2 regions of the Streptomyces montanus genome follow, and region 1 is predicted to be linked to the other one. Evidence: riboswitches for the same ligand, from Rfam matches in the RefSeq annotation. Region 1 holds a riboswitch; the other holds the start of a gene.

Region 1 (14,727 bases):
CGGTCGTCCTGCGTGGCCAGCGCCGCGAGCTCGGCGGCGAACGCGTCCTCGGCGTGCGGCCGCAGCGCCTCGTCCTTCTCTCCCGCGTGCGCCTGCGCGGCCGTACCCGGGCTCGCGATCGTGTTCGCGGGCGCGGACTGATTCCGGGTCGGGTCGACGGACGTCTGGTCAACGGAAACAGGCATGGCTAAGTCCCCCTCCAGCTCGGCCGGTGTCGGCCGGTTCGGATCTGGTGTCCACCGTGCACCACGCCACTGACAATGCGCTCTGACCTGCGCAAACGCGGTCGTGGCGGTCGATTGTCAGTGGTGGGATCTACCTTCGATGGCATGACTCAGCAGGGGGTGCGCTGGACTGCGGATCAGGTGCTTGCACTGGCGCCTGACGCCGCGTCACGCAAAGCGGGAAGCAAACTCGGCGCGGCGGGGCCGTGGTCGGAGGCGGGCAGTTCTGACGAGGGGACGGTGTGGGGGCTGTGCAGGGGAAGCGGCAGCAAGCCGTATCAGACGGTCATCGACATCGCGGACTCGACCGGGCCCGCGTACAAGTGCAGTTGCCCGAGCCGCAAGTTCCCGTGCAAGCACGCGTTGGGACTGCTGCTGCTCTGGGCGGGCGAGGACGGGACGGTGCCGCGGGGGCAGGCGCCGGACTGGGCCGAGCAGTGGATGGAGGGCAGAAGGAAGCGCGCGGAGGAGAAGCGGACGACGAGCGGGGCGTCCGGTGCTTCGACGGGTGATCCGGAGGCGGCGCGGCGCCGAGCGGAGCGGCGGGCCGAGCGGATCACGGCGGGCGCGGCGGAGCTGGAGCAGCGGCTGACCGACCTGCTGCGCGGTGGTCTGGCGGCGGCCGAGCAGGCGGGGTACGGGCTGTGGGAGGAGACGGCTGCCCGGATGGTCGACGCCCAGGCGCCGGGGCTGGCCGCACGGGTGCGGGAGTTGGGGGCGATCCCGTCCTCCGGTCCGGGCTGGCCGGTGCGGCTGCTCGAGGAGTGCGCCCTGCTCCATCTCCTCGACCAGGGCTGGCTGCGCCGTGAGCGGCTGCCGGAGGGACTCGGCGCGACGGTCCGTTCACGGATCGGGCTGTCCGGCCCGGCGGACGGCCCGCCGGTGCGCGACCGCTGGCTGGTCCTCGCCCAGTACGACACGGGGGACAGCCGCCTCACGACGCGCCGCATCTGGTTGTACGGGGCGGAGTCGGGGCGCAGCGTGCTGCTCCTGTCGTACGGGGCCGCCGGCCGCGCACCCGAACTGGCGCTGCCCGTGGGACTGGTCCTGGACGCGGAGGTGTCCGCGTATCCGGGCGAGGGTCAACTGCGGGCGGCGCTGGGCGAGCAGTTCGCGCCTCCGGCACCGGTGGCGCTTCGGCCGCCCGGGGTGAGTGTGGCGCGGGCGGCGGCCCTGTACGGCGAGGCCCTTCGACACGACCCGTGGCTGGATTCCCACCCGGTGACTCTGGGCCGGGTCATACCGACCCCGGACGGCGATTCCTGGCAACTCGCCGATGCGGACGGCGACTCGGCGCTCCCCCTCACCACTGCCGCCCAGTCCCGCTCCGGGCTGTGGCGCCTGGTCTCCCTGTCCGGAGGCACTCCGGTCACGGTCTTCGGAGAGTGCGGACACCGCGGATTCACTCCGCTCGCGGCCTGGCCGGAGGGCCCCGGGGAGGCGGTGACGCTGTGCTGACGCCCCAGCGCTCGTTCTCTCCTCCCGCCCTCCCCACCATCGAGCTACATCGATTCCGTACGGAAGGGACGCGCATGAACCGGCCCCTCACTCCCACGGATGCGCCCACCGGAAGCTCCTGGGAGGAGCTCGTGACCGTGGCGCTGCTCGGGACCGAGCGGCGGACGCCTCCGGGGATGGCGCCCGGGCGGGAAGCGCCGGGGGCACTGCTCGACGCGGCAGCCGTGCAGACGGTGCGCCGGCGGGCCGGGTTGCGGCCAGGACGGGCGGCGACGCGACTGGCGCCGGCGGTGGAGGACCCGCGGCCGACGCTGCCGCCCGCGGCGGCACGCAGGCTGTCGATGCTGCTCACCGACCGGCCCGGCGCCGGAAGCGGCGGCCGCAGAGGGGCGACGCCCGATCTCATGGAGTTGCTGCCGCAGTGGCTCACGATGGCGAACCGGCGCGGATTCGCGGCACCCCCGGAAGCGCTGCCCGCGCTCCTGGACGCCGCCCGGGGGCGTACGGATCTGCGGCCGGCGGCGCTGGCGTTCGCGGGACCGCGTGCGCTGTGGCTGGCGCGGCTGAACGCTGACTGGCGGTTCGCGCTGCGTTCGACACCGGGTGGCGGGGCCGCGCTGCCCGGCGCCGGAGAACGGGAACGGATCGGGCAGTTGTGGCAGGAGGGGCTGTTCGCCGAGCGGGTGGCGCTCCTCGCGGCGATACGGGCGCGTGACGCGGCGGCCGCGCGTGAGCTGCTCGCCACGACGTGGGCGACGGAGCGGGCCGAGGACCGGCTGATGTTCCTCGACTCGCTGCGGACGGGGCTGTGCGCGGCGGACGAGCCGTTCCTGGAACAGGCGTTGGCCGACCGCAGCCGCAATGTGCGGGCCACGGCGGCGGAGTTGCTGTCCGCCCTGCCGGGGTCGGCCCTTGCCGGGCGGATGGCGGACCGGGCCGGCTCCTGCGTTGCCGTCGACCACACGAGCGGCACGCCGACCATCGCGGTCGAGGCCCCACCCGAGTGCGATGCGGGCATGGAGCGCGACGGGGTGGTGGCCAAGGCTCCGGCGGGGCGGGGTGAACGGTCCTGGTGGCTGGGCCAGTTGGTGGAGGCGGCACCGCTGGGGACCTGGTCGCGGCGGTTCGGGGGGCGTACGCCCGAGGAGATCGTGGCGCTGCCCGTGGCGGACGACTGGCAGGATGAGCTGCATGCCGCGTGGTGCCGGGCGGCGGTGCGGCAGCGTGATCCTTCTTGGTCCAGGGCACTGCTGGGTGCCCCCACCGCGCCCGAGGCCGGGGGGCCGGGGGCGGTGTCGCTGGCCGAGCGGGCGAAGTTGCTCGGCACGTTGGGGGGCGAGGAGCGGGCCGAGTGGGTGGCGGGGTTCATCGCGGTGCACGGGTTGTCCGAGGCGTTCCAGTTGCTCGGGGTGTGCGCGGTGCCGTGGGCTCCGCCTCTGGGGCGGGCTGTTGTGGACGCGCTCAATATCGCGCGGGACGCGGGGAGTTATCCGTGGAGTTTCAGCGGAGTCATGGGGCTGGCCGAGCGCTGCCTCGATCCGTCGGAGGCGGTCCGCCTGGAGGCCCTCACGGCCGTCCCCGACGAACCCGAGAACGCGTCGCCCGGTGCCGGGGGCTACTGGGCGGAGTCCTTCCAACGCCTCGTCAGCACGCTGCGCTTGCGCGCGGCGATGCAGTCCGAACTGTCGGACCCGTGACGGTGCGCTCCGCTGTCGGTGGGTGGGTGAGTCGGTACGGGTTTCCTGAGACGAGCGTGGGGGTGCCCCCTTCAGGGGGTCGCTGGGTGATTGAGGGCGAGTGGGGCGCGCCCTTTAGGGGCGCGGGGAACTGCGCGACCAGCCACAGCCGACCCGCAGCCGAAAGACGAACCGGGGCCTGGGGGGGGCGCAGCCCCCCAGCCAGGGGCGCGGGGAACTGCGCGATCAGCCACGGACGGCCCGCAGCCGAGGTGCGACCGGGGTCGGGGGCCTGGGGGCGCAGCCCCCGGTTTCGGGAAGGGGTGGGGTTGGGGAAGGGAAAACCCACCCCACCGGCGGAGCCCTACGCCTCGGCCGGCTGCCGCACATTCGCACGTACCCAGGACACGATCGACGCCGTCGTCGCGCCAGGTGTGAAGATCTCCGCGACGCCCTTCTCCTTGAGGGGCGGAATGTCCGCCTCGGGAATGATGCCGCCGCCGAAGACCTTGATGTCCTCGGCGTCGCGCTCCTTGAGGAGTGCGATGACGGCGGCGAAAAGCGTGTTGTGGGCGCCGGAGAGAATGGAGAGCCCGATCGCGTCGGCGTCCTCCTGGATCGCGGTGTCGACGATCTGCTCGGGCGTCTGGTGAAGGCCCGTGTAGATGACCTCCATACCCGCATCGCGCAGCGCCCGCGCGATCACCTTGGCCCCGCGATCATGGCCGTCAAGCCCCGGCTTGGCCACCACCACTCGGATCGGACCGGCTGCCACACCCATCACTGCTGCCTCCATGAACCGACTGCCCCGGTCTGCAGAGAACCGATCTGCAGAGATCTGTATCGACCTGTACCGGCTTGTAACGACTGATAGCACCCCACGGCGATGGCAGCGACTCGTCGGCTCAGCTGGTCGACGCGTCGCGGCCGCTCCACCTCAGGTGTGCCCCAGCGGCACAGGCACCCCGCACCGCGCCGGCCGGGGAAGTGAACGAACGTTATCGCCAGCATCCCTCAACCGGCAGTTTCGCGGTGGATACCGAGGGGGAAATCACACAGTGGGACACGTTCGCAGCGCACCGATCCCGCATCCTGCGACACAAGGGCCGCAGCCGGACCGGGCGCAGAGGGAGCTGCCACGAGGTCGCCGCACCGGCGTCATACACGCCGCCTGTGCGGCGTCGTTTTCACTCGTTGACGGTTTCCTATGAGGGCACACGGGGGACAGAGGCGTCCTTCCGTGCGCCGACGGGAGGTCGGCCATGAAGGTCACCAGGGCAGTGTTGCCCTTTCTGCCGCTGTGCCAGCGTCTGCTCCCCAGCAGACTGGCCGGACTCTCTCTGAATCTCCTGAAGGCGACGGCCCTGGAGATCGCGATCCTCGCGGGACATCTGCTCCTCTACCCCTCAGGCATCATCCAGGAGCAGCGATCACCCGCCCCCGGCACCCGCACCGGCACCGGGCCCGGCCCCGACGACAGCGCCCACGACTCCGGCGGCGAGTCCGATGCCTCCCGCCTGCCCCTCCCGGTCCATCCCCCTGTCGTACTGCTGCACGGGTTCATAGACAACCGCTCTGTGTTCGTGCTGCTGCGCCGCTCGCTGGCCCAGCACGGCAGGCAGCAGGTCGAGTCGCTCAACTACTCACCGCTGACCTGCGACATACGCACCGCGGCCGAACTGCTCGGCCGGCACATCGAGGAGATCTGCGAGCGCACCGGCCGGCACGAGGTGGACATCGTCGGGCACAGCCTCGGCGGACTGATCGCGCGCTACTACGTACAGCGCCTGGGAGGTGACGTCCGCGTACGGACGCTCGTCACGCTCGGCACACCGCACTCGGGCACCGCTGTCGTGCCGATGATGAACGCGCACCCGATCGTGCGGCAGATGCGGCCCGGATCCGCCGTGATCGAGGAGCTGCGTGAGCGCGCGCCGCACTGCCGAACCCGGTTTGTGAGCTTTTGGAGCGACCTCGACCAGTTGATGGACCCGCTGGAGACCGCCTGTATCGAGCACCCCGACCTGCTCGCGCAGAACGTTCGCGTGAGCGGGATCGGCCATCTCGCGCTGCCCGTGCATCCGGCCGTCGCGGCGGGCATACGGCAGGCACTCGAAGCCGAGGTGCCAGGAGCCCGCACAGCCGCACACGCCAACGGCCTGACCGTGGCGTAGACGCCCCCGACGTCGGGACCGCCTCCGAGCGTTTCGGAGCGTCTCCGATCCTTCGAACACTCGTCGAACGCCAGGCCAAAGCCGCGTCCGCAGTCCGCCGAAAGACGGTCGAATGCCCGTTTCCTGCGCGGGGGAAACCTGCCGAAGATTGTCGCGCCCGCGTACTGCCGGGTACAGTCACCGCACTGCTCTGCCAGCCCCTGTCGTCGAGGCGAAAGAGAAGTTGGTGAACGACCGTCACCCGTCGGGGACCGCAACTCCCCCGACTCCGGCTCCCGATGCGGCCTCGGCGCACTACGCGTCCTATGGTCAACAGGGATCCCAGTACGGCGACTTCACCACGTACGACGCCTACTCCGCCACGGGTTTTGACGCGACCGCCACGGGCGCCTACGACGCGACGGGCACCTACGCGACCACAGCCTTCGAGACGGACCCCCTCTTCGGCGACCTGCCGGGCGGCGGCACCGGTTCGTACGACGCCACGCAGTGGTCCACCGGTTCCCACGAGACACTCGGCGGACACCACCAGACGCCGCACTACGACCCGTACACGGCCCAGCACCTCTCGGCGTACGACACCGGCAGCTATGAGACGACGGGGATCTGGCCTGAGGCCACCGGGTACCAGCAGCTCGCCGAGATCCCGAGCCAGGCCGTCGGCCCCGAAGCCACCGGCCAGTGGGACGCGAACGCCTGGCACCAGGCCGAGCCGGTCGACCAGAACCAGCAGTGGAGCACGCAGACTTTCGAAACGGGCGCGTACGACGCGACGGCGTGGAACTCAGACGGCGACCACCAGCCGCACGAGTCCTACGACCAGCACGAGTCCTACGACCAGCAGGCCACAGCCACCTTCGAGCACATCGGGTACGACGAACCGATGGCCGCCGAGGGCGACTTCATCCCCTCCGACGACCCGGACACCGGCACCAGCGTCGGCCCAGGCACCGACATGGGCACCGGCACGCACGACGATTTCCCGCCGCTCGACGGCGTCGAAGGGGTCGAGGAGCTCAGCCCCGTCGCCGCCACCATCGTCGCCCCGGCCCCACGTTCGGCGTCCCGCAGCGCAGGCCGTGGAGCCGCCCGTTCCCGTCGCCGCACTCCGCCCAAGCGTTCCGCGCTGCTGACGGTCGTCGTGCCCTCCGCGTGTGTGGTGGGGGTGGCCGGGATCGCGGCCGCGTCCGTGGGCGCCGGAAGCGAGAGCGAGGCCCCGCAGACGACCGCCGCGCCCGACGCGAGCGCCGTCAAGCCGTCGGCTGCCAACAACAAACTGGACACCCAGCTCGAAAGCCTCTCCGCGGGAGCGGACGACTTCGCCGACCGCGCGAGCCGCACGCAGGAACGTATCGACCTCAAGGCCCAGCAGGAGGCCGAGAAGAAGAGGGCGGCGGCCGAGGCGGCCCGCAAGGAGCGGCTGCGTCCGAAGTTCGCGCTGCCGGTCGCCCAGAAGGGACTCAGCGCCTACTACGGCCAGTCCGGCATCAACTGGATGTCGGTACACACCGGCATAGACTTCCCCGTCTCGTACGGCACGACCGTGATGGCCGCGACCGACGGCACGATCCGTACGGAGTGGAACAGCGCGTACGGGAACATGGCGGTCGTGACCGCCAAGGACGGCACGGAGACCTGGTACTGCCACCTCTCCAGCTACAAGGTCGCTTCCGGGACGGCCGTGAAGGCCGGCGACCCGATCGCGTTCTCGGGCAACTCCGGCAACTCGACCGGCCCGCATCTCCACTTCGAGGTACATCCGGGCGGCGGCGACGCGATCGACCCGCTGCCGTGGCTGCGCAGCCACGGCTTGAACCCGAATTAGGCAACGCGTACGCGTCCGTTGCCGCGGTGCCCGTCCCCGGGGCCCCGCCCATAGCCCCCTGTAACGGGCTGGAGCCCTCGCTGCTAGAGGCCCTCGCTGCTAGAGCTTCTCCACCGGCGCGTACCGCAGAAGAAGCCGCTTCGGCTTCGGTTCCCCGAAGTCGATCGTCGCCTCCGCGTTCGCCCCTGTGCCCTTCACGCCGACCACGGTGCCGAGCCCGAACTGGTCGTGTGTGACCCGGTCACCCACCGCCAGCGATACCACCGGCTTCTCCGTGGCGCCGCCGCGCCGCGTCGCGAAGCCGGACGCGCCCGAGGCCGCCGACCGGGAGCGGGAGGACGAGAGGGAGGCCGCCACCCCGGCCACCGGGCCGGCGGACATCGACCCCATGGATGCCGTCCGCTTCCACTCCAGATGCGTGTCCGGGATCTCCTCCAGGAAGCGGGACGGCGGGTTGTACGAGGGCTGCCCCCAGGCACTGCGCATCGTCGACCGCGTCAGGTACAGCCGCTCCCGCGCGCGTGTGATGCCGACGTACGCGAGCCGCCGCTCCTCCTCCAGTTCCTTGGTCTGGCCGAGCGCGCGCATGTGCGGGAAGACGCCGTCCTCCATGCCGGTCAGGAACACCACGGGAAATTCGAGGCCCTTGGCGGTGTGGAGGGTCATGAGCGTGATGACGCCGGAGCCGTCCTCCTCCTCGTCCGGGATCTGGTCGGAGTCGGCGACGAGCGCGACCTGCTCCAGGAAGTCGGACAGCGTGCCTGCCTCTCCCTCCGCGCGCTCCTGCTCGAACTCCATGGCCACGGCGGCGAGTTCCTGGAGGTTCTCGATGCGGGTCTCGTCCTGCGGGTCCGTCGAGGCCTGCAACTCGGCGAGATAGCCGGTGCGTTCGAGCACCGCCTCCAGGACCGTGGCCGGACCGGCGCCCGAGTCCACGATGGTCCGCAGGTCCTCCATCAGCGTGTTGAACCGCTTGACGGCGTTCGTGGAGCGGGCCGCCATGCCGTACGCCTCGTCGACGCGGCGCAGCGCCTGCGAGAAGCTGATCTTCTCCCGCGACGCGAGAGCGTCGATCATCGCCTCGGCGCGCTCGCCGATGCCGCGCTTCGGTACGTTCAGGATGCGGCGCAGGGGGACGGAGTCCTCGGCGTTGGACAGCACCCTCAAGTACGCGAGGACGTCCCGGACCTCCTTGCGCTCGTAGAAGCGGACGCCGCCGACGACCTTGTAGGGCAGGCCGACGCGGATGAAGATCTCTTCGAAGACACGGGACTGCGCGTTCGTCCGGTAGAAGACGGCGACGTCGCCCGCCTTCGCGTCACCGGAGTCCGTCAGCCGGTCGATCTCCTCGGCGACGAACTGCGCCTCGTCGTGCTCCGTGTCGGCGACGTAGCCGGTGATCTGCGCGCCCGCGCCCGCGTTGGTCCACAGGTTCTTGGGGCGGCGGCTCTCGTTGCGCTCGATGACCGCGTTGGCGGCGCTCAGGATCGTCTGTGTGGAGCGGTAGTTCTGCTCCAGGAGGATCGTCGTCGCGTCCGGGTAGTCCTCCTCGAACTGGAGGATGTTGCGGATGGTCGCGCCGCGGAAGGCGTAGATGGACTGGTCGGCGTCACCGACGACGCACAGTTCGGCGGGCGGGACGTCGTGCTCGCTGGGCGGGACGTCCACGGGGTGCTCGGAGGTGCCGACGAGTTCCCGTACGAGGGCGTACTGCGCGTGGTTCGTGTCCTGGTACTCGTCCACGAGGACGTGGCGGAAGCGGCGGCGGTAGTGCTCGGCGACGTCCGGGAAGGCGCGCAGGAGGTTGACCGTCGTCATGATCAGGTCGTCGAAGTCGAGGGCGTTCGCCTCGCGCAGCCGCGACTGGTAGAGCGCGTACGCCTGGGCGAGGGTCTTCTCGAAGCCGTCGGCCGCCTGGCTCGCGAAGTCCTCCTCGTCGATCAGCTCGTTCTTCAGGTTCGAGATCTTGGCGCTGAAGGACTTGGGCGGGAAGCGCTTCGGGTCGAGGTCCAGATCGCGGCAGACCAGGGCCATGAGGCGCTTCGAGTCGGCGGCGTCGTAGATGGAGAACGACGAGGTGAAGCCCAGCTTCTTCGACTCCCTGCGCAGGATGCGGACGCACGCGCTGTGGAAGGTCATCACCCACATCGCGTGGGCACGCGGGCCGACGAGCTGCTCGACGCGCTCCTTCATCTCACCGGCGGCCTTGTTGGTGAAGGTGATCGCGAGGATCTGGCCCGGGTGCACCTGCCGCTCGCCCAGCAGATAGGCGATCCGGTGCGTGAGCACACGGGTCTTCCCGGAGCCGGCGCCGGCCACGATGAGCAGGGGCGCGCCGGAGTGCACGACGGCCGCGCGCTGGTTCTCGTTCAGCCCCTCCAGGAGCGCCGCGGCGTCGACGTGCGGCCGCGGGGCGCCGTCGCGGTAGTACTCGTCCCGGCTCGGCGGCACGTCGAAGCGGCCGCCGAACAGGTCGTCCGGAACCGGCTCCGGCGCCTCGTCCTCGGGCGGCGGCGGGGGCTCTTCCTCGTGGGCCTGCGAGGGCTTGAGGTCCGCCAGGAAGCTGTCATCAAAGAGGCTGCTCATCGCTCTCCGAGTCTAGGCTCCCCCACTGACACCTCGCCGCCCCCCTGAGAACTCCACCAGAAACCGGAGCCGATCTCCCTGATCCGATCCCCAGAGCCCCCTCACCCTCCATCGCCGTTCTGTTACGTTCGGCGACGAACGGGGTAGAGAGCTCGTACGCGGATCTTGCGGCCACCGGGGAGGGCGGGCGCGGCGCACAGGTTGCACCATAAGTACCGTAGGTACCATGCGCCCCCCTGGGCGCGCGCATCGACGCCGAGGCCGCCCCGGGCCGGCCGACTCGGCACCAGTGCCCCGAAATCGGGAGAACTCCGTCAGCCAGGACAACTGGCCTCAGACCCTTCCGGATTGACCTCGAAGAGCTTCGGTTGAGGAAAAGGTCACGAAAACGTATCGGGCAATTCGCTCACCAACCTTCACAGGAGCCACACCCGTTGGCTAACTTTCCAGTGGGCCGCTCGACACCCACCGGCGAACGTCGCCGGGCCGTGCGGCCTCCGCTGAGTCCGGTACGCCCTTGTGGGCCGACGGAGCCGGGGACCCAACGACCTTGGGGTGAATCGGTCCAACTCCCTTGGGGGAGCAAGGACCGTAGGGCAAACCTTCCGGAGCACCCGCCCGAACCCGACAGCTAACTCGGTAAGCGGACGACGGAAGGAGTCGCCCTCGTGGCGTCGCACCGCAAATTGCGGACCCCCAGTAGTCCCATGGGCATACGGACCCCTGCCCTGGCCACCGCCGCCCTCACCTCGGTGGCCCTGCTCTCGCAGTCGGCGAACGCCGCGCCCGCCGCGGAGCCGAGGCCCAGCCTCGACGAGGTCCAGAAGAAGGTGGACGACCTCTACCAGCAGGCGGAGACCGCCACAGAGAAGTACAACGGGGCCAAGGAGAAGACCACAAAGCAGCGCAAGCGCGTCGACACCCTCCTGGACGACGTGGCCGAGCGCACGCAGAAGCTCAACGAAGCGCGCGAGGAACTCGGTGAGTTCGCGTCCGCGCAGTACCGCACCGGCGCCTCCACCCCCGGTACCGCGACCATGCTGCTCGCGGACGACCCGCAGGACTACTTCGACCAGACCCAGCTGATGGACCGGCTGACCAGCCGCCAGAAGCAGGCAGTCGACGACTACACCACGCAGCAGGCCGCGACGACGAAGAAGCGTCAGGAGGCCGCGGAGAGCCTGGAGACGCTCACCAAGACGCAGAGCACCCTGAAGAGCTCCAAGGCGGAGGTCCAGCGGAAGCTCGCCGAGGCGCGCGAGCTGCTCTCCCAGCTGACCGCCGAGGAGAAGGCGCGGCTCGCGGAGATCGAGAGGAAGAAGCAGGAGGAGGCCCGGCGCAAGGCGGAGGAGCTGGCGCGGCAGCAGGCCGCTGCGGAGGAGGAGAGGCAGCGCCAGGAGCAGCAGGCCCAGCAGGACTCCACGAGCACCTCCGGCTCGGGCAGCACCGCGGGGACCGGCACCTCGACCTCGACCTCCACCTCCAAGGGCGAGAAGGCGCTCGCCTTCGCCGAGGCCCAGACCGGCAAGCCGTACGTCTGGGGCGCGACCGGCCCCGACTCCTACGACTGCTCCGGTCTCACGCAGGCCGCCTGGAAGGCCGCCGGCGTCACCCTCCCGCGCACCACCTGGGACCAGGTCAACGCCGGCACGACGGTATCGGTCGCCAACGCCCAGCCCGGCGACCTGATCTTCTTCTACGACGACATCAGCCACGTCGGCATCTACAAGGGCGACGGCATGATGGTCCACGCCCCGAAGCCGGGGGCGTACGTCCGCGAGGAGTCGATCTACTACATGCCGATCCACAGCGTCGTCCGCCCGGCGTGAGCCACGCGCGCGTGCGGGCTTTCATGCGGCACGCGCGCGTGGGCATCACCTGGTGACGCCCTGGCCCCGGCGAGGGCGGCCGCTTTCAGGTCCCTGTCAGGTCCAGAGAACCGCGATGAAGATGTTCGCGATGGTCAGGCCGCCCACCAACCCGAACAACCCCTTCTCCACCGTCTCCTCGTCCCGCTTCACGTACACGAGCCCGAGAATCACGATCAGCAGCGCCAGCTTCACGCCGATCTTGATGTTGTTGACGGGCTGGTCGTCGGCCTGGTTGAGGCCCACCAGGACGACGCCGGTGACCAGCATGGTCAGGGCGCCGTGAAGCATCGCCGGGCTGAAGCGGGCCGTTCCCTCACCCATCGCCTTCATCTGGGTGAGGAAGCCTCCGAGGAGTGAGGCGATGCCGATGATGTGCAGCGCCACGAAGAGATGGATGAGTACGTCCATGACGCCGGAGCCTAATCGGAGGCTCTGAGGCCGCCTCGCACGGCCCCCCGCCTCCCTCGGCGGGCCCATACCAGCACCGCGCCTGCCCCGCTTGCACAACGGCCGCATCGGTCACCGCTCCTCGTCAACTCGCCGGCGGCAGGCCAGGATCACGGTCGCGAACGTTCACTGCGCGACTCGCTCCCGCCAGTTCCGTACATGGCGTTACCAACCCCTCACTCTCAGGTTTAGCGTCCTTCACCAGGTGACCGGCTTCCCACCCACCGCCCGGACCAGGGCGGCAGCCGGACACCACCGCCGAGAAAGGTCCGGCGGCGGCCCGCTCCCCCTGTGCGGGCCGCCGCCGGACGTGTGACCGGCCCTCGGGCCGCCGCCGGGGACGTATCCACGCCTCGGCGGTCGTACGGAAGGACGTGGAGTCCAGGTGGCAGCGCACCGCAAGCCGAGACAGCGCTCATTGGCCGGGGGTACGACCCGCACAGCCTTCACGATCGCGCTCGCGGGCGCGGCGAGCGCGACCTCCTTCGACGGGGCGGGGCACGCGGAGCCGCAGCTGACGCCGGATCAGGTGAAAGCGAAGGTCGACAAGTTGTACCAGGAGGCGGAGGTCGCCACCGACAAGTACAACGGGTCGAAGGAGAAGGCCGCCAAGACGGAGCGACGGCTGGACTCCCTTCAGGACGAGGCCGCGCGCAGGACGGAGCGGCTCAACTCCGAGCGGGACGCCCTGGGTTCGGTGGCCGCGGCGCAGTACCGGGACGGAGGCCTCGACCCCGCGTTGCGGCTCATGCTGTCGTCGGATCCCGATCAGTACCTGGACGGGGCCGCGTTCGCCGAGCGCGCCGGGAGCCGGCAGGCGACGACCGTCTCGCGCGTACGCAAGGAGCTGCGCGAGATCGAGCAGTTGCGCGGGGCCGCGCAGGTCGAACTCGCCTCGCTCAAGTCCCAGCAGGCGGATCTGAGGCGGCACAAGACCGCGGTCACCGGGAAACTGGGCGAGGCCCGGCATCTGCTCTCCCGGTTGACGGCGGAGGAGCGGGCGCGGATCGGGGCGGACGACGCCACCACGGCGCGCGCCTCGCGTTCCGGGTCGGCCCCGCACGACCCGGGCTCGACCACGGCGGCGCCCAACTCGCGTGCCGCCGCCGCGATCTCGTACGCGTACGAGAAACTCGGCAGTCCGTATGTGTGGGGCGCCACCGGGCCGGACGCCTTCGACTGCTCGGGGCTGACGCAGGCCGCGTACCGCTCCGCTGGCATCTCCCTGCCCCGGACGACGTACGCCCAGATCGACTCCGGCACACGCGTCTCCCGGTCCCGGCTCCAGCCCGGGGACCTGGTGTTCTTCTACTCGGGCATCAGCCATGTGGGGCTCTATGTGGGCAACGGGCAGATGATCCACGCGCCCAATCCTTCGGCGCCGGTGCGGGTGGCTCCGCTGGACGAGATGCCGTTCGCCGGGGCGACCCGGGTGGTGTGAGCGGGTGCAGCGGGGTGGGGTGGGGTTTTCTTTCCCCAACCCCACCCCCTTCCCGAAACAGGGGGCTGCGCCCCCAGGCCTCGGGGTTCGTATGTCGGCTGCGGGCCTGTTGTGGCTGGTCACGCAGTTCCCCGCGCCCCTGAAGGGGCGCGGGTCAGCGGAGCTCGCGCAGGGCCTCGCCCACCATCGCCACGCCGTCCTCGATCGCCGATGCCGGGGTCGCCGCGTAGCCCAGGAGCAGTCCCGGTGGGCCGTCCGGCCGCTGGCGGTGCCACGAGAGCGGGTGCACCTTGACGCCACGGGCCAGCGACGCACCGGCGAGATCCGTGTCCCTCTCGTCGCCCTCGAACGTAACCAGGAGATGCAGCCCGGCCGCCGCGCCGTGTACGACCGCCCCCGGCAGGTGCGCCCGTATCGCCGCGATCATGGCGTCCCGACGCCGCCGATGACGCCGCCGCAGCAGTCGCAGATGCCGCTCCAGCTCCCCCGACTCCATCAGCCGAGCCAGCACGAGCTGCGGCAACACCGCATTGCCGAGATCCGCGAACCGCTTCGCCGCCACCAGCGCGTCCCGGTACCGCCGCGGCGCCACCACCCACCCCATACGCAGCGCGGGCGCGAGCAGCTTCGACACGCTCCCCATGTAGCAGACCCGTTCCGGCACCATCGACCGCAGCGCGGGTACGGGCGACCGGTCGTAACGGTGCTCGGCGTCGTAATCGTCCTCGACGACCAGGCCGCCCGCCTCGGCCCACCGCATCAACTCCCGGCGCCGCGCGCCCCCGAGCACGACCCCGGTCGGAAACTGATGAGCCGGTGTCAGCAACACCGCCCGGTGATCGGCCAGTTCGGATACGAGCACGCCGTCGCCGTCGACCGCCACAGGCGGCGTACGAAGCCCGAGGTTCCCCAAGTGCTGGCGGATCCCCAGCGACCCCGGATCCTCCACGGCGATCTCCCCGGCCCCCTCCTCCCGCAGTACACCGCCCACCAGCGCGAGCGCCTGCGCGGTCCCCGCGACGATC
Region 2 (14,727 bases), on a different contig from region 1:
TACGCACAGGGCCGGCCGTGTTCGCCGCCCTGGCTCTCGTCACCGGGTGCGAGGGACTTGAAACCGGTGGTTCTTCAACGGGAAGCGAGGCACCGGCGCCGGCGCCGGACGGGCGAGCCGTCAGCCCGCTGAAGAACCCCGACGGAACGAAGCCCGGGCTAGCACCCGTGACGAGCGAGGCCGACAGGACCGAGGCTCGCAAACTCATACAGACAGTGCAGACGAAGGGTCGAGGGCCGAAGACGGGCTACGACAGGGACGAGTTCGGCTACGCCTGGATGGATACGGCCGACGGTGTCCCGCTCGCTCGCAACGGCTGTGACACCCGAAACGATCTCTTGAAGCGTGACGGCGAGAACCTGCGCTTCCGCACCGGGTCCGACTGCGTGGTCATCGCCATGGAGCTGCATGATCCCTACACCGGCACAACCATCGAGTGGCGCAAGGAGAAGGCCACCGAGGTGCAGATAGACCACGTGGTGCCGCTGTCGTACAGCTGGCAGATGGGCTCCTCACGCTGGCCCGAGAGCAAGCGCAAGCAACTCGCGAACGACGCGCTCAACCTGATCCCGGTCGAGGGCCGTGCAAACTCGTCCAAGGGGGACTCCGGACCCGCGTCCTGGCTCCCGCCGAACAAGCGGATCCGATGCGCGTACGCGGTCCGTTTCGCCGAGGTCGCCCTCAAGTACAAGATGCCGGTGACCGCGCCCGACCGGCAGATGATGCTGGAGCAGTGCGGCGGATGACGGCGCGGCCGGGCTGCGGAACCGACGTAAAAACGGTTCCTCGCAGAATGAGTTGACGCCTACGGTGTTCGGATGGAGTTGAAGGTGTCGAGCCTCGCCGAGCGTCCCGAGATGCATGGTCGGGTGGTCGGCATGGCCGACACCTGGCCCGAGTTCCTGCTCCACGACCCGGTAGGTGACGCGCACTACGGCCGGATCGCCACCGAACTGCCGGAGTACGTGCTCTTCGCGGAGGACGAGCACGGGGAAGTCGTCGCCCACGCCTACAGCGTGCCGTTCGCGTTGGCGGGCCGGGAGCGGGGCGAGCTGCCTGCGCGGGGCTGGGACCAGGTGCTGACCTGGGCGTTCGCCGATCTGCGCCGCGGCGTCCGGCCCGACACGGTGAGCGCGATTTCGATCGTCGTCGCCCCGCACGCCCAGGGCGGCGGGCTGTCGGCCCGGATGCTCTCGGCGATGCGCGACAACGCCAGGGCGCACGGGTTCGGCGAGGTCGTCGCGCCCGTGCGCCCGAGCGCGAAGCACCTGCATCCGCGTGCGGCGATGGAGGAGTACGCGTTCAGGAAGCGCGGCGACGGGCTGCCGCACGACCCGTGGCTGCGCGTCCACGTCCGCGCCGGCGCCACCATCCACGCCATCGCGCCCGCCTCGATGACCGTCGCGGCCTCGCTCGACGAGTGGCGGGAGTGGACGGGGCTGCCGTTCGACGAGGAGGGGCTCGTCGAGGTCCCCGGAGCGCTGGTGCCGGTGCACTGCGAGCCGGGGCGCGGGTACGCGGTGTACGTCGAGCCCAATGTGTGGGTGCGGCACGCACTCTGACACCGGGCTCGTTCGCCAGGCGGCATCAGCCGTCCAGCGCGTCCAGGTCGATGACCTTGCCCTTGGGGGTCTCGGCGGGGACGGGCTTGTCGTAGTCGCTGAAGGTGGTGGTGCCCGGGTCCTCGGCGGACTTGTCGATGATCTTCAGCAGGTACGGCTTGCCCTCGGTGGCGATGTAGAGGGTGTACCTGTCCTTGCCGTCCTTCTCGTGGAGGACGATCGCCGGGGTGCCGTCGACCGTGGTCGCCTTGCCTCTGGTGGCGTCGGAGTGGACGTCCTTGAAGTCGGCGAGCACGGTGTCGAGGTCGCAGAAGCTCGCGAGGTCCTCGGAGTCCGAGCCGGTCGCGGCCGACTTGGTCCACTTGCCGGCCAGCATCTCCACCACCCCGTCGGTCTCGGCCTTGGACTGGCCCTCGCCCTGAGCGCGCAGGAACTGCTCGTCGTACTTCATGTAGACGGTGTCGCCGGCCTTGACGAGGTCGGCCTTGCCCTCGCCGTTCAAGCTGATCGTTCCGGCGCACTGTCCCTTCTTGTCGAGGGCCATGTCCAGGTCGATCGAGCCGTCGCCGTCCTGGACGGTGCCCTTCATGCGCAGTGACGAGGCGTTGGAGGTGGCCTTCACGGCCCGCTCGGCGATCTCACCGCCGGTCAGCCCGGCGAACGGGCCCTTCGGCTTGCTGTCCGCCTCGTCCAGGCCGGGCAGACAGCCGGTGAGCGAGGCGGTTGCCGCTGCGGCGAGACAGAGAGCGGCGAGTGCGGTGCGACGCATGGAAATTCCCCCGGGGGTGTGATGAGCGGTTCGGTGGATCAGAAGTTGCCGTTGCCGAGCATTTCGCCGTCGGCGTCGTAGACCGTGACGAGGCCGTTCTCGCTGTGCTTCCAGTCGGCGAAGGCGGAGGCGATGAGCTTGGCGGGGCCGGTGCCCTTGCCCAGCAGGCCGCCGGTGAAGTCGGTGTAGACATCGGCGGCGTCGAGGATGTCGTTCTGCTCGTCCGCGCCCTGGACCTTGGTGACGTGCGAGACGGCGTCCTTCTCCTTCGCCGTCCCGTTCTTGTTCACAAAGGCCTTGAACTGGTCGGCCTGGGAGGCCTTCTCGGTGCCTTTGTCCGCGGCGCCCTTGTCTCCGGAGCCCTTGTCCTCGACGGTCTTCGCCGACCCTGAGCCCGCGTCGGAGCTCGCCGAGGAGCGCTTGTCGGCGGAGGCCGTGCCGCCGCCGTCTCCGTCGCCCGCGTCGTTCCCGGCGTTCGCCGACACCACGCCCAGGACGACGATGCCGACCACCGCGCCCAGCCCCACCTTGGCCTTCATCCCCATGACTGCGTCCTCTCCCCAAGTCCCCAAGACACCAATGACACGGAACGACCTGTGCTCGCCGCCGTGTCCCGGCGGTCCGTCGTTCGATGTGTCAATAAGAGCAGAGCTTGTGAACCGAGTCAACACTAGTGATGGAGATGCTTGTGTACACGGGCGTGAATGGGTAGATCTTGCGTTCGTCGGTATGCTCGACGCCACACACCAGGACGAGGGGAGCCGGGCGGGTGCAGGACAACGGGACAGAGGTGACCGCGGCCGGAATCGCCCGGCTGGCCGGCGTCGGCCGCGCCGCCGTCAGCAACTGGCGCCGCCGTCACGCCGACTTCCCCAAACCGGTCGGCGGCACCGAGACCAGCCCGTCCTTCGCGCTCGCCGAGGTCGAGGACTGGCTGCGCGCCCAGGGCAAGCTGGCCGAGGTCCCGCTGCGTGAGCGCGTGTGGCAGCAGCTCGCCGGGCACCCGGAGGGCCCGGTCCCCGCCCTGGTCCACGCCGGCTGCGCGCTCCTGCTCATCCACGACCGGCCCACGGTCTGGCTGGAGTTGAGCGCCGGCTCCGACGAGCGCCTCGCCGAACTGCTGCCCGCCTCCCTCGACCAGGTCCTCGACCCGCGCTTCGGAGTGATCCGCAAACGGGCCGTGGACACCCCGACCCCCGCCCAACTGCTCCCGTCCGCCCCGCTGTTGCGCGGCACCGCCGACCTCGCTGCCGAGCTGGGCGCACGCCAGACGTACGAGTTCCTGCTCGGCCGGCACCTCGACGCCAACCCGCGCCAGTACACGCTCACCCCGGCCGGCCTCGCCGATCTGATGGCCGACCTGGCCGGCCCGGCCCACAGCGTCCTCGACCCGGCGTGCGGCACCGGCGCCCTGCTGCGCGCCGTCACTCCCACCAAGGACCAGCAGCTCTACGGCCAGGACAGCGCCCCCGAACTCGCGGCCCTGACCGCGCTGCGCCTCGCCCTCCAGGCGAAGGCCACCGTGCGCACCGCGGCCGCCGACACCCTCCGCGCCGACGCGTACGACAGCCTCAGGGCCGACGCCGTCCTCTGCCACCCGCCCTTCAACGAGCGCAACTGGGGCCATGACGAACTCGCCTACGACGCCCGCTGGGAGTACGGCTTCCCGGCCCGTACGGAGTCCGAACTGGCCTGGGTGCAGCACGCCCTGGCGCGCCTTAGGGAGGGCGGCACCGCCGTTCTTCTGATGCCGCCCGCCGTCGCCTCCCGCCGCTCCGGCCGCCGCATCCGCGCCGACCTGCTGCGCCGCGGCGCCCTGCGCGCCGTGATCGCCCTGCCGGTCGGTGCGGCACCCCCGTACAACATCCCGCTGCACCTGTGGGTGCTGCGCAAGCCCGCGCCGCACGCCCATCCCGCGCAGCCCGAGGTGCTGCTCGCCGACACCGGTGAGCTCGTGGCCGACGGCGGCCGCGGCGGTTTCGACTGGCAGGTCGTGCGCACCGCGGTCCTCGACGCCTGGCGTCCCTTCGACCGTGGCTTCACTCGCGGCGGCACCGCACAGGAGCGGCCGGGCCCCAGCCGTCCGGTGCCCGTCATCGAACTCCTCGACGACGACGTGGACCTGGCCCCTGCCCGCCATCTCCTGCCGGCCGCGGCGGGCGGCGGAGCCGAGCAGCTCGATGATGTGCGCGACCGCCTGGGCGAGACACTCCGCCTGACCGCCGACCTCATCCCGCCTTCCCCCACGCTGTCGACCGCGCACGAGCCGGGAGGTGCCCCTGCCGACCCGCGGCAGCCCACCCGCTGGCCCCTCACCACGATCGGTGAACTCGCGCGCGGGGGCGCGCTGTTGCTGCGTACCGGCGGAAACGGCGGTCACGCGCGCGTGCCCGTCCTCACCGACCACGACGTCCTCGCCGGAACCGCACCGTCCGGAACGCTCCCCGAAAGCGACGAGGAACCCGTCCTCACCGAGACCGGCGACGTCGTCGTCCCCGTGCTCGGCGGCGGCGCCGTCGCGCGCGTGGTGGACGAGGCGACCGCCGGCGCCGCCCTCGGCCGCAACCTCGCGCTGCTGCGCCCCGACCCGGCCGCGCTGGACCCGTGGTTCCTCGCCGGTTTCCTGCGCGGCACCGCCAACAACCGCCAGGCCAGCAGCTACGCGTCCACGGCCACCAGGCTCGACGTGCGCCGCCTCCAGCTGCCGCGGCTGCCGCTGGCACAGCAGCGCCGTTACGGCGAACGGTTCCGCGCCCTCGCCGAGTTCGAGGAGGCGCTGCGGCACGCGGGCCGCCTCGGCGGGCAGTTGGTGCGTGGCCTGTACGACGGCCTGACGGACGGGACGGTCACGCCCGACTGACGGCCGCGGTGACGGCGGGACAGATCAGTGTGACAACGGTTCGGCACAACCATGACCGGTTGTCCTTGACGGCCTATACGCTCGACTCCACACTCGTTCGTCCGCTTTGCCTTCGTCCGTTTTCGTCAGGTCTCCAGGAGCAGCCATGCACGGCCACGGCTACACGCCGCCACCGCCGCGTCGACCCTCGACCACGGTGCTGGTGCTGTTGCGTGTGATCTTTGTGGCACTGCCCCTGCTGAGCATCGGGTTCCTCGCCTGGACCGCGCCTCTGCGGGCCGCCATCGCGACCCGCCTGAGGCGCGACTGGTGGGCCTTCGCGGCATCGCTCGTGATCATGGGCGTCAGCTTCGCGTTCCTGAGTACCGACGACACCGACGACTTCAGCAGCCCGGGCGGCAACGCGGGCATGATCATCCTGCTGCTGAACGCGGCCGCCTGCGCGGGCTATTTCCTGATCGTGGACATCCGCCACTTCCAGCAGCCCATGTTCCATGGCTACATGCCGCCCCAGCAGCCGCCCGCCGGCTACGGCTACCCGCAGACCCCGGCCCCCGGGACCCCGCAGACGCCGACCCCGCAGACCCCGGCCCCGCAGCCGTACGCGGCCACCTTCACCCCGCAGCACAACGCCATGCCCCAGACACCCGTCCCGCCGCCCCCGCAGGGGCAGCCGCAGCGTCCCGCGCCCGCCCGGATCGACCAGGTGCGCGCCGAGCTCGACGAGCTGAGTGACTATCTGCGCAAGCACGAGGACGGCAGGTGACCGTGGCGTCGGGACGTGTGATCACCGGCCGCTACGAACTGTCCACACTCATCGGCCAGGGCGGCATGGGCCAGGTCTGGACGGCGTACGACCAGCGGCTGGACCGGCGCGTGGCCGTCAAGCTGCTGCGCCCCGACAAGGTCGCGGGCCAGGAGGCCGACGAGCTGCGTCGCCGTTTCGTGCGCGAGTGCCGCGTCACCGCCCAGGTCGACCACCCCGGCCTGGTCACCGTCCACGACGCGGGCACCGAGGGCGAGGAACTGTTCCTCGTCATGCAGTACGTCGACGGGGCCGACCTCTCCGACCACCTTGCCGAACACACGCCGTACCCCTGGCAGTGGGCCGTCGCGGTCGCCGCCCAGCTGTGCGCCGTCCTGTCCGCGGTGCACGCCGTCCCGATCGTGCACCGCGACCTCAAACCGCGGAACGTGATGGTCAAGCAGGACGGCACGGTCACCGTCCTCGACCTCGGCGTCGCCTCGGTCATGGACACGGACACCACCCGCCTCACGCACACGGGTTCGCCCATCGGCTCGCCCGCCTACATGGCCCCCGAGCAGGCGATGGGCGGCGCGGTCGGCCCGTACACGGACCTGTACGCGCTCGGCGTGCTGTTGCACGAACTCCTCAGCGGAGACGTGCCGTTCTCGGGTTCCACCGCACTCGGCGTACTGCACCGGCACCTCTACGAGCCGCCCCTGCCGGTCCGCCGCCTGCGCGCCGAGGTCCCCGAGCCGCTCGAAGCGCTCGTTCTGCGCCTGCTCTCCAAGGACCCGCAGCACCGCCCGGCCTCCGCGCAGGAGACGTACGAGCAACTGCTTCCGCTGCTCCCCGCGCGCGGGGCCCCGACCGGCGGACCGCTCGACCCGACACGCCCGTTCCTGCGCCCGCACGCCCCCTGGCCCGACCGGGCCCGTACGCCCGCGCCGCAGCCGTCGGCACAGGCCGTGGACAACAGGCCCGATGTCGCGGGCGCGGTCGACGAGGTCAAGCGCCTTCTCGGCGAGGGCCGCATCACGCAGGCCGTCGACATCCTCGGCTCGATCCTCCCGGCCGCGGCGGAGCAGCACGGCGAGCACTCGCCCGTCGTGCGCACGCTGCGCAAGCAGTACGCGGCCACGCTGATGGACGACGGCCAGTACCGCCGCGCCCTGCCCGAGCTGCGCCGCCTCGCCGACGAGCGCGCCGCCGAGGCCGGCCAGGCCGACCCGCAGTCACTGCGCTTCCGCTACGAAGCCGCCCAGTGCCTCGAACAGCTCGGCGAACCCGCGGCCGCGCTCGCGGAGTACCGGGCGCTGCTGCCGTACTACGAGAACCAGTACGTGGCCGGCGATCCCGAGCTCGCCTACGACGTGCGCCGCCGCATCGGCCACCTCCTGCTCGCCCTCGGCGACCGCGGTGCCGCGCACGACACGCTGGCCCGGCTGCTGCTCGACGTGGAGCGGCTGCGGGGGCCGGGACATCCATTGGTTGCGGAGGTCCGGCGGACGCTGCAGTGGCTGGGGCAGGTGCGCGGGTAGGCAGTCGGTACCTTGCCTTGCCACAAATCGTTGGCCGAATGGGTGGCCGAGAGCCGGGTCACTGCTTACCATCGATCACCGCAAGACTTTGTGCACCGTCGCACAAGCTCCTACAGGAGGTTCTCCTTGCACCGCCGCCGTCGCACCGCGCTCCTCCTCTCCGCCGCGCTCGCCACCGCGGCTCCCCTCCTCACCGCCTGCGGAAACGACGCGCATCCCGGTGCCGCGGCCGTCGTCGGCGGCGAACGGATCACGGTGTCCCAGCTGGAGAACCGGGTGAGCGAGGTGCGCACCGCGCAGCGGGCCGCCATCACGAACGACACCCAGTACGAGCAGGCCATCGCCAAGTCCGGCGGCCTCACCCGCGACACCCTGCACGGCATGGTCCTGGACCAGGTGCTGCACCGCGCCGCCCGGGACGCGGGCGTGACCGTCTCCCGCAACGAGGTCCTGCGCCTGCGCTCGAGCCTTGAGCAGCAGGCGGGCGGCGCGAAGGCGCTGGAGACGGCATGGTTGCAGCAGTACGGCGTGGCGCCCGAGCGGCTCGAGGACAACCTCCGCGTCCAGATCGAGGCCCAGAAACTGGCCACCGGGCTCGGCACCGACACCAGCCAGCCCGCGTTCTGGAAGGCCCTGTCCGACGCCTCCAAGAAACTCGACGTCGACCTGAACCCGCGCTACGGCACCTGGGACGTACAGAAGAGCAGCCGCGTCGACGCGAAGCTGCCGTGGCTGCGCGAGGTCACGCAGGCGGGGAGCCAGGGGACGGCGTAGCCGCCGCGGGGCCCGCTGTGGACAGGTGAGCTCACCATGGACGGCTGAGCCCGCTGTGGACGGGTGACCTTGTTGTCAGTGGCGTGGGTTACGTTCGGTGTGTGAACGCATCCGACCCTGGGCGCATCGTCCTGCTCACCACCAGCCACCGTGTCGCGCCCGGACTCCTGTCCTGGCCCGCCTGGCAGGCGCTGCACGGCGCCGACCGCGTGCTGTGCGCGGACGGCGCACACCCCCAGCTGCCGTATCTGCGCGAGGCGGGCGTCAAGGTCGACGAGGCCGCGCCGACCGCCGAGGAGCTCGTCGACGCCTGCGCCGGCGGGCGCACGGTGACGGTGGTCGCCACGGGCGAGGGCGAGCCGCACCTGACGGACGGACTGGCCCGCATGGCCGGCTCCGGGCGCGTGCAGATGCCCGACCTCGAACTGCTCCCCGCGTCGTACGACCTCCCCGGCGCCCGGCTCCTCGACCTCGTCCAGGTCATGGACCGCATCCGCGCCGAGTGCCCCTGGTCGTCCCAGCAGACCCACCAGGGCCTCGCGAAGTACGGCATCGAGGAGGCGTACGAACTCGTCGAGGCGATCGAGGAGGGCGACCGGCACGAGCTGTGCGAGGAGCTCGGGGACGTCCTGCTCCAGGTCGTCTTCCATGCGCGGATCGCGGAGGAAGGACGCCCGGAGGACGGCGCGGAGCCGTTCTCCATCGACGACGTGGCGGGCGGCATCGTCACCAAGCTCATCCACCGCCATCCGCACGTCTTCGGCGACGAGACCGCCGAGACGCCCGAGGAGGTCAAGGAGCACTGGTTGCGCACCAAGGCCGTCGAGAAGCAGCGGACCTCTGTGACGGAGGGCATCCCGCTCGGCCAGCCGGGCCTGGCGCTCGCCGCGAAGCTCGCGTCCCGCGTGCGCACGGCGGGACTTGAGGTCCCCCTGCCGCCGGGAGAGGGCGTCGGTTACGAACTGCTCGCGATGGCCGTGCGCGCCGAGGCGGAGGGCGTGGACCCGGAGGCAGCGCTACGGGCGGCGGCGCGGGCGTATCGGGACGCGATACGGGAAACGGAGTCCTGAGACCGGCCTCACACCGGCCCTCACACCGGTCCTGACACCGCAGATCAGCCTCACGTCGACCCTCCCGATACCGTCAAGGAGTGACCGAAAAGCCAGCCCGGACCTCCGTCGGCAGCACGCCCCCCGAACTCTTCACCTGGGAGTTCGCCACCAACCCCTACCCGGCGTACGCCTGGCTGCGCGAGCACGCCCCCGTGCACCGGACCAAACTGCCGAGCGGAGTGGAGGCCTGGCTGGTCACCCGGTACGCCGACGCCAAGCAGGCCCTCGCCGACGCCCGCCTCTCCAAGAACCCCGCACACCACGACGAACCCGCACACGCCAAGGGCAAGACCGGCATCCCCGGCGAGCGCAAGGCCGAGCTGATGACTCATCTGCTCAATATCGATCCGCCGGATCACACGAGGCTTCGGCGGCTCGTGGCCCAGGCGTTCACACCACGCCGCGTGGCCGCATTCGCCCCGCGCGTACAGGAGTTGGCCGATCACCTCATCGACCAGTTCGCGCACAAGGGCAGCGCCGACCTCATCCACGAGTTCGCCTTTCCCCTCCCCATCTACGCCATCTGCGATCTGCTCGGCGTCCCGCGCGAGGACCAGGACGACTTCCGCGACTGGGCGGGGATGATGATCCGGCACGGGGGAGGGCCGCGGGGCGGGGTCGCGCGGTCCGTGAAGAAGATGCGCGGCTATCTCGCCGAGCTCATCCACCGCAAGCGCGCGGCGCTCCCCGAGGAGCCAACCCCCGGCGAGGACCTCATCTCCGGTCTCATCCGCGCCTCCGACCACGGCGAGCACCTGAGCGAGAACGAGGCCGCGGCGATGGCGTTCATCCTCCTGTTCGCGGGGTTCGAGACCACCGTCAATCTCGTCGGAAACGGCACATACGCGCTCCTCACCCATCCCGAGCAGCGGCAGCGGCTCCAGCAGTCCCTGGCGGTCGGCGACACGGACCTCCTCGCGACCGGCGTCGAGGAACTGCTCCGGTACGACGGGCCGGTCGAGCTGGCCACATGGCGGTTCGCGACGGAGGCGGTCACCATCGGCGGGCAGCGCATCGAGGTCGGCGATCCGGTACTCGTCGTACTCGCCGCCGCCGACCGCGACCCCGGGCGGTTCGACGCCCCCGACACCCTTGACCTCGGCAGACGCGACAACCAGCACCTCGGCTACGGGCACGGCATCCACTACTGCCTCGGTGCGCCCCTGGCCCGTCTGGAGGGCAGGACCGCGCTCGCGACGCTCCTCACCCGTCTCCCTGACCTGCAACTCGCCGTCGATTCCACCGATTTGCGGTGGCGGGGAGGGCTCATCATGCGTGGGCTGCGCACATTGCCGGTGAGCTTCACCCCAGCTCCGAGCTGATAAAACGTCAGCTCTGTGATCTTCACGTGATCTGCTCTGCATCTACTTGTGACAAGCGTTCGACTGCGGATAGGTTCACGGCTCAGTGCAGACCTCACCCGTCGCTCTAATCCCTGCCGTCACGCGAAAGGCAACCGCATGCTCTCCGGGAACGGTCGTCACCGTCGCCCCCGTCAGGCCCCGGCTCTCTTCGTCGCAGCCGGAGTGACCGGTTCGGCCATCGCGATCCCCCTGCTCGGCGCGACCGGCGCCAGCGCTGCCAGCGGTACGACCTGGGACGCGATCGCGGACTGCGAGAGCGGCGGATCGTGGAGCGCCGACACCGGCAACGGCCGTTACGGCGGGCTCCAGATGACCCAGGAGACCTGGGAGCAGTACGGCGGCCTCGACTACGCCGCGAGCGCCGACCAGGCCAGCCGCTCCCAGCAGATAGCCGTCGCCGAGAAGGTCGTCGCGGACAAGGGCGCGAGCGCCTGGGCGACCTGTGGGCTCGTCGCGGGTCTGACGCAGGACTCCGGCGCCGCCGATGTCGACACGGGTGTGGCCGACGACTCCGCTTCTTCGTCCACCGATTCGGGTTCGGACTCGACCTCGGACTCGACCTCGGACTCGGACTCGGGTTCTGGCTCTGGCTCTGATTCCACGAAGTCCGATACATCAGACACGTCTGATGGGTCCGACAAGTCCGATACGTCCGAGTCCTCCAGTGATGCGACACAGGACTCCGGCAGCGGCGCCAACTCCGAATCGTCGAGCGGCGACAGCACGTCCACCGGTACGGCGAAAAGCGGCGAAACCGGTCGCCATCGCGGGGGCAGTGCCGAAGAGGGCGCCGCGGCCTCGCGTGCGGGCGACTCCGCCGGCCGGCACGCCTCGCGCGGCGGCACCGTCTCGCGTGAGGCGGTCGACGGCACGTATGTGGTCCGCCCCGGAGACAATCTCTGGGCCATCGCCGACTCCTTTGACATGGAGGGTGGATGGCCCGAGCTCTACGCCGAGAACAAGCAAACCGTCGGCGCCGACCCGGACCTCATCCTCCCCGGTCAAAGGCTTGAACTCGGCAGCGAGTAACTGCTCCCCAAGCCGTCGAATCAGGCGAAAAGTAGCGGCAGTTCGGGGCGAATGTCCGGTTTGATGAAAGTGAGACATGGCTCTCAAAGACCCTGATCGTCTTTGGAGTTCGGCGGATCGCGTGTTTACGGTCGTGATCGCTCGCCACAGCGGGCCCCGTCGGACGTCACGCCGAATCCTGCCAACGGCCGTACGGGAACAGTCGTCGCGTCAAGCGCCGTAGGCAGGAGCGGGGGACCCAAGGTAAGCGCCCTCCCCGGTCACCGAGACCGGAGATGGCTTGGGGTTAAGCCGCGCGCAAGTCGCGCGGCCGGGCAACTCACTCGGCCCGAACCCGACAGCTCACCTCGCAGGCGTCGGTGAGGGGATCTCTCCATGCTGCATTCCGGCACGGGCAAGCACCGCCGCCCGACCAAGACCGCTCGTATCGCCACGCTCGCCGGTGTCACCGGCGCCGCCATCGCCGTTCCGCTGATGGTCTCCGGCACCGCCTCCGCCGCCAGCGCCTCCGAGTGGGACGCCGTCGCCCAGTGCGAGTCGGGAGGCAACTGGTCCATCAACACCGGCAACGGCTACTACGGCGGCCTGCAGTTCTCGTCCTCCACCTGGGCCGCGTACGGCGGCACGCAGTACGCCTCCACCGCCGACCAGGCCTCCAAGGCCCAGCAGATCCAGGTCGCCGAGAAGGTCCTCGCGAGCCAGGGCAAGGGTGCCTGGCCGGTCTGCGGCAAGGGTCTGTCCGGCGCGTCCCCCTCGGGCTCCGGTGCCGCGCAGGAGAGCACCCAGCAGCAGAGTGCGCCGGCCCAGGAGGAGCGGGCCTCCCGCTCCCAGGAGCGCTCCGCGCCCAAGACCGTCGAGACCCCGACCGGCAAGAAGGTCAAGAAGGGCGACGGCGAGTACAAGGTCGTGAAGGGTGACACCCTCAGCGCGATCGCCTCGGAGCACCACGTCAAGGGCGGCTGGAAGAAGGTGTTCGAGCTGAACGACGACATCATCGACGACGAGAACTTCATCTTCCCGGGTCAGCAGCTGCACCTCAGCTGACGTTGACGCCGCGCCCCTGAGGCGCGGCCTCGACGCGGAAACCTCTTCGTGGAACCTCGGCTTGCTCACAGCCCTCTCATAAGAGGGGCCCGCAAGCTGAAGGAGTCCTCCCGGGAGCGCTTCCGTTCCCGCTCTCCCCGCCCCGGTGCGTGTTCCCCCGCATGCACCGTGGCGGGGCTTTTCTTTCTCTGTTCTCCCCCCATTTGTTCCGTTCTGGAACAATGTGTACCCTCAGTTCCGTCCATGGGGTGGTCGGACGGCTGGCCGATCTCCCGGAGCCGGTTAGGCTCATCTCGCGGAACCGCCGCGGCTCCGCGCATGCGGGCCGAGCGCCCGTGTACCCGCGTCACATCCCAGAAGGAGATGCTCGTGCCGTCCATCGACGTCGTCGTAGCCCGGGAAATCCTGGACTCCCGAGGCAATCCCACGGTCGAGGTCGAGGTCGGCCTCGACGACGGCAGCACGGGGCGTGCCGCCGTCCCGTCCGGCGCCTCCACCGGCGCATTCGAAGCTGTCGAACTCCGCGACGGAGACGCCGGCCGCTACCTCGGCAAGGGCGTCGAGAAGGCCGTCCTCGCCGTCATCGAGCAGCTCGGCCCGGAGCTCGTCGGCTACGACGCCACCGAGCAGCGGCTGATCGACCAGGCGATGATCGACCTGGATGCCACCGACAACAAGGGCTCGCTCGGCGCCAACGCCATCCTCGGCGTCTCCCTCGCCGTCGCGCACGCCGCCTCCGAGGCCAGCGACCTCCCGCTCTTCCGCTACCTGGGCGGCCCGAACGCGCACCTGCTGCCCGTTCCGATGATGAACATCCTGAACGGCGGCTCGCACGCCGACTCGAACGTGGACATCCAGGAGTTCATGATCGCCCCGATCGGCGCGGAGTCCTTCTCCGAGGCGCTGCGCTGGGGCGCCGAGGTCTACCACACCCTCAAGAAGGTGCTGAAGTCCCGCGGTCTGGCCACCGGCCTCGGCGACGAGGGCGGCTTCGCCCCGAACCTCGGCTCCAACCGCGAGGCTCTCGACCTCATCCTCGAGGCGATCAAGGAAGCCGGCTACACCCCCGGCGAGCAGATCGCCCTCGCGCTCGACGTCGCCGCCTCCGAGTTCTACAAGGACGGCTCCTACCTCTTCGAGGGCAAGGAGCGCTCCGCCGCCGAGATGACCGAGTACTACGCCGAGCTGGTCGAGGCGTACCCGCTCGTCTCCATCGAGGACCCGCTGTTCGAGGACGACTGGGCCGGCTGGAAGGTCATCACCGACAAGCTCGGCTCCAAGGTCCAGCTCGTCGGCGACGACCTGTTCGTCACCAACCCGGAGCGCCTGGCCCGTGGCATCGAGGAGGGCTCGGCCAACGCCCTGCTCGTCAAGGTCAACCAGATCGGTTCGCTGACCGAGACCCTGGACGCCGTGGAGCTCGCCCAGCGCAACGGCTTCAAGTGCATGATGTCCCACCGCTCCGGCGAGACCGAGGACGTCACCATCGCGGACCTGGCCGTCGCCACCAACTGCGGCCAGATCAAGACCGGCGCCCCCGCTCGCTCCGAGCGCGTCGCCAAGTACAACCAGCTGCTGCGCATCGAGGAGATCCTCGACGACGCGGCGGTGTACGCCGGCCGCAGCGCCTTCCCGCGGTTTCGCTCCGCGAACCAGTAGGCACAGCGCTCCGCGAACCAGTAGGCACAGCGCTCCGCGAACCCGTAAGCACAGCGAGGGCTGAGCTCCGCACGCAGGGGCCACCGCCCCGTCGGGCGTACGTCCCCGTACTCGGTCCCGTACCGTGTGCGGGGACGTACGTGCGTGAAGGGGAGGCATTGGGATGGCCGTGAAGGACCGCGACCGGGACCGGTTCTCCACCGCGACCAGGCTGCGGCTGCTCGGCGAGCAGACGGCCGCCCGTGTCTACCGCTCCCAGACCAAGCGC

Evidence for each region. A riboswitch is a leader RNA that binds a small molecule or an ion and turns the genes downstream of it on or off. The one in region 1 is predicted to bind cyclic di-AMP.
Region 2: it holds a riboswitch for cyclic di-AMP, as region 1 does, so the genes downstream of both, FE633_RS41875 (transglycosylase family protein) here and FE633_RS19340 (C40 family peptidase) in region 1, are expected to answer to the same signal.

What each region holds. Positions count from the first base shown of each region.
Region 1 is NZ_VBZC01000020.1:3,954-18,680, reverse strand. Features, by position in the region: gene FE633_RS19375 (ATP-binding protein) at 1-185, opposite strand, end outside; gene FE633_RS19370 (SWIM zinc finger family protein) at 330-1,682, shown strand; gene FE633_RS19365 (DUF5691 domain-containing protein) at 1,757-3,379, shown strand; gene icmB (coenzyme B12-dependent isobutyryl CoA mutase small subunit) at 3,723-4,139, opposite strand; gene FE633_RS19355 (esterase/lipase family protein) at 4,621-5,532, shown strand; gene FE633_RS19350 (M23 family metallopeptidase) at 5,759-7,357, shown strand; gene pcrA (DNA helicase PcrA) at 7,457-9,943, opposite strand; cyclic di-AMP (ydaO/yuaA leader) riboswitch at 10,432-10,604, shown strand; gene FE633_RS19340 (C40 family peptidase) at 10,612-11,772, shown strand; gene FE633_RS19335 (hypothetical protein) at 11,869-12,222, opposite strand; gene FE633_RS19330 (C40 family peptidase) at 12,647-13,702, shown strand; gene pdxR (MocR-like pyridoxine biosynthesis transcription factor PdxR) at 13,857-14,727, opposite strand, start outside.
Region 2 is NZ_VBZC01000080.1:4,202-18,928, reverse strand. Features, by position in the region: gene FE633_RS41930 (HNH endonuclease family protein) at 1-746, shown strand, start outside; gene FE633_RS41925 (GNAT family N-acetyltransferase) at 819-1,562, shown strand; gene FE633_RS41920 (hypothetical protein) at 1,588-2,331, opposite strand; gene FE633_RS41915 (hypothetical protein) at 2,370-2,876, opposite strand; gene FE633_RS41910 (N-6 DNA methylase) at 3,101-5,191, shown strand; gene FE633_RS41905 (hypothetical protein) at 5,337-5,957, shown strand; gene FE633_RS41900 (serine/threonine-protein kinase) at 5,996-7,477, shown strand; gene FE633_RS41895 (SurA N-terminal domain-containing protein) at 7,604-8,251, shown strand; gene FE633_RS41890 (nucleoside triphosphate pyrophosphohydrolase) at 8,335-9,321, shown strand; gene FE633_RS41885 (cytochrome P450 family protein) at 9,402-10,685, shown strand; gene FE633_RS41880 (LysM peptidoglycan-binding domain-containing protein) at 10,824-11,756, shown strand; cyclic di-AMP (ydaO/yuaA leader) riboswitch at 11,962-12,127, shown strand; gene FE633_RS41875 (transglycosylase family protein) at 12,132-12,800, shown strand; gene eno (phosphopyruvate hydratase) at 13,170-14,459, shown strand; gene FE633_RS41865 (FtsB family cell division protein) at 14,623-14,727, shown strand, end outside.